DNA from 3 places in the Paenibacillus sp. FSL F4-0097 genome. Region 1 is predicted to be linked to each of the others. Evidence: riboswitches for the same ligand, from Rfam matches in the RefSeq annotation. Region 1 holds a riboswitch; each other region holds the start of a gene.
What was found. Region 1 has a riboswitch for cyclic di-GMP ahead of MHH86_RS21020 (thiamine pyrophosphate-binding protein). Riboswitches for the same ligand answer to the same signal wherever they lie in the genome.
Positions count from the first base shown of each region.

Region 2: linked by a shared signal. The riboswitch ahead of MHH86_RS04730 (glycosyl hydrolase) and the one ahead of MHH86_RS21020 (thiamine pyrophosphate-binding protein) in region 1 are both predicted to bind cyclic di-GMP.
Region 3: linked by a shared signal. The riboswitch ahead of MHH86_RS02365 (choice-of-anchor A family protein) and the one ahead of MHH86_RS21020 (thiamine pyrophosphate-binding protein) in region 1 are both predicted to bind cyclic di-GMP.

Region 1 is NZ_CP151965.1:4,670,162-4,674,468, forward strand. It holds gene MHH86_RS21010 (YafY family protein) at 1-409, shown strand, start outside; gene MHH86_RS21015 (HAMP domain-containing methyl-accepting chemotaxis protein) at 531-1,781, shown strand; cyclic di-GMP riboswitch class I at 1,956-2,052, shown strand; gene MHH86_RS21020 (thiamine pyrophosphate-binding protein) at 2,208-3,848, shown strand; gene MHH86_RS21025 (carboxymuconolactone decarboxylase family protein) at 3,859-4,227, shown strand.
Region 2 is NZ_CP151965.1:1,097,962-1,102,268, forward strand. It holds gene MHH86_RS04725 (sugar phosphate nucleotidyltransferase) at 1-1,300, shown strand, start outside; cyclic di-GMP riboswitch class I at 1,437-1,516, shown strand; gene MHH86_RS04730 (glycosyl hydrolase) at 1,529-3,079, shown strand; gene MHH86_RS04735 (glycosyl hydrolase) at 3,233-4,307, shown strand, end outside.
Region 3 is NZ_CP151965.1:531,843-536,149, forward strand. It holds gene MHH86_RS02355 (ASCH domain-containing protein) at 292-705, shown strand; gene MHH86_RS02360 (hypothetical protein) at 903-1,400, opposite strand; cyclic di-GMP riboswitch class I at 1,791-1,881, shown strand; gene MHH86_RS02365 (choice-of-anchor A family protein) at 1,990-4,215, shown strand.

The sequences.
Region 1 (4,307 bases):
AGTGGCACGAACCGAGGATGAAATGCGGACTTTTCGCGTGTCAAGATTAATACAAGCTGAAGCAACTAATGAATCATTTGTCAGACCTGAGACTTTTGATTTAAAAAGCTACTGGGAACAGTCGACTTTAGCTTTTAAAGCAGCTCTGCCAAAATATGTAGTGAAATTAAAGGTGAATGAGTCTATTCTTAAAGAATTACAACGTGAAAGATATGTAACTATAACTTTAGTAGAACCCTCTGCTAATACTGGGTGGATGAACGTAGAGGCCGAGTTTAATACTATAGAATCTGCCTGTCGTATCGTACTCTCTTTTTCTCCTTCAGTTATTGTTTTAGCTCCTACCGAACTAGTAGGGATGGTAAAGTCTGCTATTAAAACAATTTCCACAATATATGAGGAATTTTGACATGAATTCTAAATATCTACTACTTAAAGAAGATTTATGACACTTCTCTATAGACCAATGACCTATAAATCCCCTATAATAACACCATTACATAAAATTTAATAAGGGGGACATTTTACCAATGAGCTGGATGCACAAACTTCCGTTAAAACAAAGAATTGTTGCCGGATGTTACCTCGTTGCCGCACTGTTTGCTATTCCTGTCTTAGTTACGTTAATGATTCTAGGTCAATTTCTCGTAGGAATTATACTAGTAGTTGTTCTTGCAGGTCTGACTTTACCTGTTGCTCGCTTCGTGGAGAGAACGCTTACATCATCTTTTGATGATATTGCTAATGTATCTCACAGTATTTCGAAGGGGGATTTCACTAGCAGAGCGGACGAAAATGGTTCAATGGGTGACGTAAGCCGCTCCTTTAACACAATGATTGATAAGCTCAAGAAGATTCTGACCGATGCATCGCAGATCACCCGTCAAGTAATGGATGCAAGCCGCGGAATCGAAGATAAGAACCAGAACCTGAAAATTGTTATGGCACAAGTAGCCTCTTCTTCTACCGAGCTCGCTCTTGGTGCAAATGAAATATCTACGGATATCGCTGATATGACAGAATCCATTAAAGACATTGAGACCAAAGTATCCAATTATACGAACTCCACCAAAGAAATGAACAGACGTTCAATACATACCTTAGAACTTGTTGAGCAAGGGCGCCAATCCGTAGATACACAGGCTGAAGGCATGCGTAAAAACATAGAGGCTACACAAAAAGTGGCTGATACTATTGAAGCTCTCTCACAAAATGCCCGCGGGATTACGATGATCACCAAGACCATCACAGAGATCGCTGAGCAGACCAACCTGCTGTCACTCAATGCCTCCATCGAAGCTGCTCGTGCCGGAGAGCATGGTCGGGGTTTTGCCGTTGTCGCTCAAGAGGTTCGCAAGCTTGCTGAGGAATCTACGGCTTCCACAAAAGAAGTATTCGGTTTGGTCCGCAGCATTGAGTCAGATATTAAACAAGCCATCGATAATATCGCCATCAATGAAGAGGTTGTGCAGGTTCAGAATGAAATGATCACTCAATCTGCCCATATTTTCGCACAAATTGTACAAAGCGTGCAGTACATTACCGAGCAAATCTCTTCATTCTCTGCGGAGAGTGATCTTATGCTAGAAAGTGCCTTGAAAATTTCCAGTGCAATTGAGAATATCTCAGCAATCACCGAAGAAACCGCTGCAGGCACTGAAGAGGTATCGGCGGCTATGAATGAACAGATTAATGCCCTGCAGTCTGTTGCAGAAGAAACGGAAAAAATGACCCAGGCCGTATTTAATCTGCAAAAAACCATTCATATCTTTAAATTCTAGTTCAAAACTATCAACTGCCACCTAAGCTGAGTCTTAGGTGGCAGTTTTTTTCGCGAGGCAAAACTTCATCTCTTGGACAAGACTTTCGTCAAATTTCGAGTTTTTTTAGCGGATTATGTTGACAAAAATTAATGAGGAATATATTGTAAAGGAAAATTATTCTTATCAACTATAAATTAATATTGGCAAAATCCTCGAAAGAGGATGACGCAAAACCATGGATCTACAGCCTCATTTTTTCGTTTGAGGCCATGATTGCCAGGTTGCAGAGGAACCAGGACGGCTGAACTATTGTTCAGTCTTAGCGGCGCCTTATGCCACCAACCTGTGCTTACTATAGAGCACAGGTTTTTACTTTTTGAGTATATTGATCTATCGTATCTATTCGGTAGATTAATAACTAATATATATCAAAAAACTTGTGAGGTGTTTCTTTTGAAGACAGTCGCAGATTACATGGCGGAAGCACTACGTAACCTAGGAGTCACCCATTCTTTTGGGATCATTGGCAAATCGATTTGTCCAATAGTTCTAAAGATGGTCGATTACGGTATTGAATTTATTCCCGGCAGACATGAAGCAAGCTCCGGATTCGAAGCAGCAGGGTATGCGCTGAAAACGGGTAACCTAGGCGTAGCATTTGGTACTTCTGGTCCTGGTGGAACTAACCTGCTCACAGCAGCAGCTCATGCGAAAGCTAACAACCTACCTGTCCTGTTTATTACTGGCCACCAATCCATTACAGAGCTTGGAATTCCTCAATGTCAGGACTCCACCTCTTTTCTGGCTGATTTAGCTGATATGTTCAGACCTGCCACCTTGTTCAGTAAATTGGTTGAACGTGGGGATCACTTTGGTACTATTTTTAATCATGCGATTTCTGTGGCCCTGGCCAAACGGGGTCCTGTTCATCTTTGTATTCCTTTTGATGTACAAACTGAAGTATTGGAAGAATGCAATATTGTAATCCCTGAAAGAGAGTCTCTAATTAGTCAAGCAAATATCGATAGAGTCATCGATGCTATTCAAGCTGCTAAGAATCCTTTGATTATTGCGGGTAAAGGAATTAACCGCTCCGGAGCACATAAAGAGCTTGTTCAACTCGCAGAAACTTTTAATATTCCTGTAGTAACATCTCCTGGTGGAAAAGGGGCTATAGTCTGGGATCACCTGCTCTATCATGGTCCTATTGGCGTTGGCGGTTCGACCCACGGGGATGATTTATTGAATAAAAGCGATCTGTTTATAGTGCTTGGATCACGTTTAAGTGATATGACCATCTGTAATCTTAAACGGGAGAATCATCCAGCAACTTTAATTCAATTTGATATTGATCCAACCTTTGTCGGAAAAATCCTATTGTCCAAAACGATACCGGTCACTGGGGACCTGCGCGATAATTTGGTGCACTGCCTAAATCATATTGACCCCAGCACAATCACCAAACGTGAGGCTTTGGCCGATGCTGATTATTCAGAAGAGCTTCCAACCCTCAAGAATCTTTCACTGGCTTCAGTAATGAGCACTTTAAGTGATTTGATCCCTTATAATAATTCAATTTTCGTTGATGATGGAAGCCATGGATTCCACGCTGCAAAATGGTACAAGGTTAAGAAACCGGGCAGCTTTGTTTTTGATGCTTATTTTGCTTGCATGGGTAATTCGATCGGCATGGCTATTGGTGCAAAAGTTGCAGCTCCTGAAGAAACTGTCCTCTGCATTACAGGTGATGGTTGTTTCATGATGCTCGGCGCTGAGATTAACACCGCTGTCTGCAAAGATATCCCTGTCATCTTTATCGTGGTCAATAATAAGCAACTAGATATGGCTCTTAAGGGTATGGAGAAAACCACAGGTCGTATCGATGGAACTCTATATGAAGTGCCAATGGACGCCGTGAAATTCGCTGAATCTCTAGGTGCTAAAGGCTACAAATGTGAGACTGCGGATGAATTCACAGCTGCAATTAAAGATGCGGTAGCTCTAAACCATGTTGCCGTTATTGAACTACTAACAGACCGTGATGAAGTCCCTCCGACTGCACACCGTACTTTGAACCTAAACTAGGAGGCTAACCATGAAGGAAAATATCAACAGTGGTCTCAACCACTTCACGAATCTATCAGGAGACTATGGCGCAAAAGCACTAGCTCCAATTAAAGACCACTTCCCTGACTTGGCTGAATTTATTATGGGGAATGCCTATGGCGATATTTTTCAACGTAATACTATAGCCCCTGACTGGAAGGAAATCGCAGTCATTTCATCTTTAATTTCAATGGGTCAATTCGAACAGCTGGGTGTTCATTATGTTATGGCCCTTCGTGTTGGAGTCACCGTAGAACAGCTTAAAGGCATTCTATTACACTTAGTACCCGTTATAGGGGCACCTAGAATCATCACAGCTTTTAATATCCTGCTTGCAACCATAGAAGAAATCCAATAACCCAACAGTTCGACAACAATATACAAAATTCGACTTTATTATTGCATGCACTTGAAAAATATGCCTATAATAGAGTCGGA
Region 2 (4,307 bases), 3.4 Mb from region 1:
ATTTCTAAAGGTACTTGAAAGCCCTCAAGGTGAACCAGAATCCATGGTACAACGTGTCTGGAGACAGCTGGAGGAAGCAGGGATGGCAGAATCATCTTATCTAGCCACCGGCCGCGGCCAAGTAGAAATGATACAAAGCCAACTGGGAAGTCATGTGCCGATTATCGTTGAACCGGAGCGTCGGGATACTTTTCCGGCTATCGCCTTAACAGCTACCTATCTTTATTCAGTGGCAGGTGTTTCTCCAGCGGAGACGGTAGCAATATTGCCTGTTGACCCTTATGTAGAAGCATCCTTTTTCGATACCATAGCTATGCTTGAGGGGACCATGCTGGAAAGTGGAGCAAATCTGGCACTAATGGGTGTTGTTCCTGAACATGCCTCAGAGAAATACGGATATATTATTCCTACCACTGAAGAGGCGGGGGGGAATGGTTTTATGAAGGTGAGTCACTTTCAAGAGAAACCAGACCGCATACAAGCAGAACAGCTCATCGAGCAAAATGCATTGTGGAATTGCGGAGTGTTTGCCTTCCGTTTAGGGTACTTGTTAGATATTTTGCAGCGTAAAGGGTTGCCTTTAGGATATGAAGAATTGCAGAAGCAGTATAAGCTATTGTCTTCCATCAGCTTTGATTATGAAGTGGTGGAGAAAGAAGAACATATTGTGGTGCAGCCGTATGATGGATTCTGGAAGGATCTTGGAACGTGGAATACGCTGACAGAGGAAATGAGCAGCAAGCATGTAGGAAAAGGTTTTGTGACGGCGGATTCTGAGGGGACTTGCTTGATTAATGAGCTGGACATTCCGATTACGGTAATTGGTGCGAAGGATCTGATCATTGCGGCTAGCCCGGATGGAATTCTAGTTACCCATAAAGCTGAGAGCCCACGGATTAAAGAAGTGCTGAAGACCTTTGAACAGAGACCGATGTACGAGGAACGCCGCTGGGGCCATTACAAAGTTATTGATTATGTGAAATATGATGAAGGCAATGAAGTGCTGACCAAACGGATTTTTATATCCGAGGGGAATAATATCAGCTATCAATTACATCGCAAGCGTAGTGAAATTTGGACAATCGTCAGCGGCGAAGCAAGTATTGTGCTGAATGAGAAAAAACATAATGTGAAGGCTGGGGACGTGGTACGTATACCGGAAGGAACGAAACACGCGATCCTTGCTTTGACGGATGTTGAGTTTATAGAGGTACAGACGGGGTCTGAATTAGTAGAAGAAGATAACATTCGTATTACTTTAGACTGGAATGATATAGAACTACAACAATTCATTTCATAGGTCTAACCTATCTATTTAACCAATTCAAAATTTCTTGAAACAGGTAAATTGACTCAATTATCAAAAAAAGTCATAAAAACACTAAATATATCATTAATTGTCGTCGATACTTACGGTAAGAGAGATTATTTCTCTTAAATTGAAAAGGCAAACCTATCGAAAGGTAGGGACGCAAAGCTATAGGGCCTTCGAAAGAGTGGCAGCCTGGCTACCGAAAGGGAGAATATTTTGAAAGCTTACCGTACGTATCGATTGTTTGGTGCATTTCTGTCACTCGTCCTGTTTCTGACTGCACTTCCGCTTGCTGTTGGGATTTCGCCGTCTATTGTCATAGCTGCTTCAAATTCTGGAACGCCAGTTACCCCAGGTGCCTCACCTGAAGCCGTAAAGCTGCTTAACTATTTTTACTCGATCTCAGGAAAAGGCATTATTGCTGGTCAACATGACTATTTAGAAAGTCCAGATGAAATTAACAATATGCTGAAGGGAACCAGCGGACAATATGCGGCTCTTCACGGTTATGAAATGGGTGCGATCAGTGGTCAGTCCGAAGCAACGATGGCTTGGCAACGTCAAAATGTGGTGAACAGCGCCATCAACTGGAATAAAGCGGGCGGGATCGTAGCTATGACTTTTCATGCTAACCTGCCGGGCACCTCTTATGACTGGGATAATGTGAAAAAAACACTCAGCCAGAGTGAGTTCGATAGTTACGTTACACCGGGTACCAAGCAATATAATAATCTGATCGCTGAGCTTGATAAGGTGGCAGTCTCTTTAAAAAGCTTGCGCGATGCCAATGTTCCGGTGCTTTGGAGACCCTATCATGAAATGAACGGGAACTGGTTCTGGTGGGGGAAGAAAAATAACTTTTCTAAACTATGGAATATAATGTATGACCGTTTTGTTAACGTTCATAAATTAAATAATTTGTTATGGGTATGGAGTCCGAATGCTCCCAATGTTTGGTCAGATCCTTATGCGCTAACTTATCCAGGTGCTGATAAAGTAGATATTCTGGCAGCAGATATATACGAAAATGATTACCAGCAAAAATACTATGACAGCTTGTTGAGTCTAGCCGCAGGCAAACCGATTGCGATCGGGGAGAATGGTGAAATGCCTAATCTGGAGAAGCTTCAGCAATCGCAAAGTAAATGGACGTATATGATGAGCTGGGGAAAAATGCTTTACGAAAATAACAGTGCAGACACAATCAAAACATTTATGAATAGCAACTACACCCTGACCAGAGATAAATTAAATACTGGTCTGGCACCGACACCTAGCGCCGCACCAGCGCCGGCACCTTCCGAAGAAGAGGGGGAGGCAGCAATTCCTCTCGCGAAGGGGCTTGCAGGAGAGTATTACAACAACATGTTGTTGTCGGGAGCAGCAGCTCTTAATAGAACTGATGCAATAATCGATTTCAATTGGCGGCAAGGCTCGCCGGATGCCTCCCTCGGGATTGATCGTTTCTCCATACGTTGGAGCGGTAAAATTAAGCCGTTATATAATGAGCAATATACATTTTACACTACCTCAGATGATGGTATCCGTGTCTGGGTGAATGGGGAATCCGTGATTGATAGTTGGACTAAGCAAAGTGGTACTGAGCGTAAGGGCACTATAACGCTGAAGGCTGGCCGGCTATACGATATCAAGGTGGAGTATTACGAGAATGAAGGCGATGCGAGAGTCCGCTTGATGTGGGAAAGTGCTAGTCAAGCTAAAGAGACAGTTCCAGCAAGTGCACTTTTTCTTCCGGATGTCTCCTGATTGATGAAAATTAAAGGTCGATCCTTAGTGGCTCTGCGTTATTGCAGAGCTACTAAGCTATAGTCCTCATTAGGTCAGAAGACGATTGTCCGATAACAGGTATGTTTATTTAGCACCTGTAGAGGCAGTACAGCTACCGAAAGGAGGATTTATTTGCGTAAATATTATAAGAAAAACAGATTGTTGTTTACTATGTTACCGGTGTTTATTATTTTTTCCTTGCTGCCTTGGGGAGAGGTTAAGAGTCTTCCGAAGGCTATGAGTGTTTCTTCCTCTTTACCTCCGGTTATACCCAGTAATCCATCGGCTTCTGAAGAGGCTAAGCAACTGCTGAGTAATTTGGTGAATCTACGTGGCAAAGGGATTTTGTCCGGCCAGCATGATTATCTAGAAAGCCCAGATGAACTGGTTCATAAGCTGAAGAATACTTCGGGACAAAATGCTGTTCTACATGGTTATGAATTAGGGGCGATTAATAATCAATCCGAAGGGACGATCGCAGAACAGCGGCAAGCAGTGATAGACAGTGCAATTGAATGGCATCACGAGGGTGGCATTGTAGCCATGACATTCCATCAGAGTTTGCCGGGAACATCTCCAGAATGGTCCAATGTAAACAGAAGTCTCAGTCAAGAGAAATTTAATGCTTATGTTACACCTGGGACAGCTCAGTATAAGAGGCTAATCTCAGATCTAGACGAGGTTGCTGGATATTTGGGACAATTGCGTGATGCCGGAGTTCCAGTCTTATGGCGACCTTACCATGAAATGAATGGCGGTTGGTTTTGGTGGGGGAAAAAGGACAATTTTTCAGAGCTTTGGAGTATTGTCTATGATCGTTTTGTAAACACACACAAGCTAAATAATCTACTGTGGGTATGGAATCCGAATGCGCCGAATGAATGGTCAGATCCTTATGCTGCATATTATCCCGGTGGGGATAAACTCGATGTTCTGGCTGCGGATATCTACAATAACGATTATAAGCAGTCCTACTATGAGGATCTGCTCGCATTGGCCGAGGGTAAACCTATCGGAATCGGGGAGAGCGGACAGCTGCCGAACCCGGATGTATTAACTGAGAAACAAAATAAATGGGTCTATATGATGACCTGGGGAAAATTACTGACAGAAAATAATACGCTACAGTCAATTAAAAGCTTTATGAAAGACTCGTTTATAGTATCGAGAGAGGACTATGTTCTCACAACAGGAGGTCCTTCGATAG
Region 3 (4,307 bases), 2.8 Mb from region 1:
CTACTTGATTAGTATACAAACTATATTCTCCTTTATCAATTTTAATTATTTTATTTGTTTAAATTGTGGGGAGTTACAGGTGAATGTCAATAATATTGATATTTAGAACTTTTGTTTGTATATAATAAAAATGAATGTTCTTATTTTTAGAGGCGATCAATCATGGAAATGAGTATCGACCAAACGGTTGGGATTATTTATCAAGTCAAGGAGAGCAAGATTACACAACGCGAGATCGAGATCCGTGGCATCCGTGACAAACGTCCAACATAAACAAAGGGGATAAATATCATGCGGTGTATAACAATACGGCAGCCTTGGGCGACCTTAATTGCTCTTGGTGAAAAAGAGTTTGAAACTCGTTCATGGAGAACAGCCTACCGCGGCGAGTTAGGCATCCATGCCGGAATGAGGATTGACAAAAAGATTTGTGAACAGGAACCGTACAAATCAGTATTGGCGAAACATGGCTATACAGCGAATAATTTGCCGACAGGAGCTATTATTGCTACAGGTCAGCTCGCGGGATGTTATGTGGTTACTCCAGAGGTGGATTTAAGGGAATGGATCAATGGGAACGAATATGATTTTGGCGACTATAGCGAAGGACGTTTTGCCTGGAAGCTTGAAGAGGTTCACTCACTGCGCCATCCAATTCCAGCCAAAGGTCGGCTAAGCTTGTGGGAGCATTCGGATCACTTCTGAACGGCGAATGATATTTTTAATGTAATTTTTATGTGCCTATCAGCTTTTTTTCAGGTTCGAGGTATATATTGAAGACACCAAACACCCCCCAGTGTTTTGTGGTATATCTCTCTCAGGTCTTGCCAACTCCCATGGTAAGGCCTATTTTTTTGTTCACTAATTGATTGGGGGGAGAGTAGAGCGGCTTCTATACAGCTTTATTTAATCTGATACTGTTCTTCGTAACTCTTAAAAGAGGAAATATCCAGCCCTAGGTATCTGCGCATATGGATGGCAGCCTGAGCCGCAACAATGTCATTCAACAGCAGCATTCGTTCGTGATAGCCACGACATATATACTTGGCTTCAATTCCCGTATTAAGTCTGTTTTGCTCATACACCTTGATTCCCCGTCTTCTCATTTCTGCACGAACATCCCTTAGATCTGTTGTAGCTACTGCAGCAGCTGTTCCAAGCACCTCCAGATAAGGGGCGGGTGTTCGTAAGTGTGTAGATAAAATGGCGGAGTCCCGTTCGAAAGCTGATAAAATCATCGGAAGCAATAAATAAGATTTCACCAGCATGTTGTCCCTGCTTTCTGCTCTATGCATGAATCTCATCACCTCTAATAGGAACGTATATTCGTATTCTACCCCGATATTCCAAAAATAATCAATGGTATTTCTAAACAGCTTATCAAATGTGATTAAATTCACAAGTAAATAACGAAGAATAAATTATATTAAAATTGTAATAATAAAAAATAATGTATCGGACGCACATAAAGGAGAATTATGATGGAAAAAGAGGGCAGCCTCCAGCGTGGATTGTTTTTTGGTTTAATTCTGAGTGTTCCCTTATGGATATCCATATTGGGCTATATACAGTTACTTTAAAATTTAATGAAAAACCTTATGCGAAGCGCCTTTAGGCGCTTTTTTTGTATGGTAATAATGAGGGGGATCATCGAAAGGAATTGATTGACAATTGTGGGTGTCGGGCGCTAAACTGTTATTAATTCAAAAAGTATTAAAAGTCATAGACGGTTATTGGAGAGAATGCTTCGGCTACCAGTTCTGGACTTGCAGTGTAATACATATATATAGTCATGATAATAGCAAACCGTCTGAAAGGGCGGGACGCAAAGTCCAGGAGTCTAAAGTGTCTTAAAGGCACAATGACCGTCCGACTGCCATGAGAAGGGAATTCCACTTCTTTTTGGCGGTCTTTTTTGTTGTTAGGTCCTTTAGAGTTTCTGGTAATTATTCTGATTAATATAAATCATAGTTTTAGGAGGTGTGCCATTTGAAAAGAAGAATAAGACCGTTACTCTCGCTTGTATTAGCTGGGATTTTGACGGTAGGTAGTGGGCTTTCCTCATTAGGAGCTGGAGTTGCTGGAGCTAGTAGTTCTTCTACATTGGGAATTGCAGGGGTCTACAACGTGTTTATTCTAGGGGATATAACAACGGTTTCGGATACGGAAGGAAGGTTTGCTGCTGGAGGTAACGTTAACTTAACCAACTATAGTGTTGGAGATAGGTTGACCGCTGCTGAGGTTTCCTTGACTGACACACTTGTTGTTGGAGGGAATCTTACTTTCAACGGAGGTACTGTTTATGGGAATATCGTGCACGGGGGAGATTTTTCAGGGAATGTAACGCTCCTCAAGGGAGGTACAAAAAGACAGGGGAGTACGATTGACTTTTCAGCCGTAGGTCAGTCTTTGAAGGACAAATCAGCAGAACTTGCAGCATTGCCGGCGAATGGAACAACAGTGTACCAATATGGCAGTCTTACCCTGACAGGTACAGATCCTGCGGTCAATGTTTTTAATGTTCCAGGAGATAACGTCTCTAATACCTATGGAATTACAATAAATGTTCCTTCAGGATCTACAGCAATTATTAATATTGATGGTTCTAACGTAAAAATGAAAAACTTCGGATTTCTACCTAATAACGTGTTGAATAGCAAGAAAATTTTGCTTAACTTTAGCCAAGCTGCGTATCTGGATATGGCAGGCATAGGTGTAATGGGAAGCATACTTGCCCCCTATGCTCATGTTGATTTTATTAATGGTCAGATTAACGGTACTTTAGTGGCGGCTTCACTCAAAGGGACTGGTGGTGGTGAATTTCACCACTATCCATACGATGGTGATGAACCTGGACCAACGCCGACACCAACGCCAACAGTGACACCAACGCCAACGCCAACAGTGACGCCAACGCCAACGCCGACAGTGACACCAACGCCAACGCCGACAGTGACACCAACGCCGACGCCAACACCAACACCAACACCAACGCCGACGCCAACAGTGACGCCGACGCCGACACCGACACCAACACCGACGCCAATACCAACGCCGACGCCAACAGTGACACCGACGCCGACAGTGACACCAACACCGACGCCAACACCAACGCCGACGCCAACAGTGACACCGACGCCGACACCGACACCAACACCGACGCCAATACCAACGCCGACGCCAACAGTGACACCGACGCCGACAGTGACACCAACGCCGACGCCAACAGTGACGCCGACACCAACACCAACGCCGACGCCAACAGTGACGCCGACGCCGACACCGACACCAACACCGACGCCAACAGTGACACCGACGCCGACAGTGACACCAACACCGACGCCGACAGTGACACCAACGCCGACAGTGACACCAACACCGACGCCGACAGTGACACCAACGCCGACGCCAACGCCAACAGTGACACCAACGCCGACGCCGACGCCAACGCCGACAGTGACGCCAACGCCGACACCAACACCGACGCCGACGCCAACAGTGACGCCGACGCCAACACCAATACCGACGCCGACGCCAACAGTGACACCGACGCTAACACCGACGCCAACGCCGACAGTGACACCAACGCCGACGCCAACGCCAACACCAACGCCGACGCCAACAGTGACGCCGACACCAACGCCAACGCCTGAAGCAACACCGACACCGACAGTAACACCAGAAGCAACACCGACACCGACGGTAACGCCAGAGGTAACACCGACACCGACGGTAACGCCTGAAGCAACACCGACACCGACAGTAACACCAGAAGCAACACCGACACCGACGGTAACGCCAGAGGTAACACCAACTCCAGAGGTAACACCAACGTCGACACCAGAGACTTCGGTGTTCCCGACACCAACGCCATCATCCGTAATTGGCACTATAGTTCTTGCAGAAGATCCTGTGCCGCTTGGGCCTGTAGCTTCGCCGACACCAGCGCCAGTACCAACACCGTCGAATAGCACAGAAGTACTTGTTGATGATGATGAGATCCCATTAGGTCCGGTACCGGCAGTGACACCAACGCCAACGCCAACACCTGATGAAATCATCGTAGTGGACGATACGATCCCATTAGGTAAGCCACCTGTGAAGGAATTGCCAAAAACGGGTGAATCAAGTCCTGCACCTTACTATGTAGCAGGTTTAGGTTTTGCACTTATCGGATTATTAATGAGAACCAAGTTCTCCAAAAAGAATAAATAATAAACGGTAGAGCACAACATAGAGTCGCTTTCGGGGGGTGTCCCGATGGCGGCTCTATTTGTATGTCATGATTGCGATAGTTTGGTGCATTC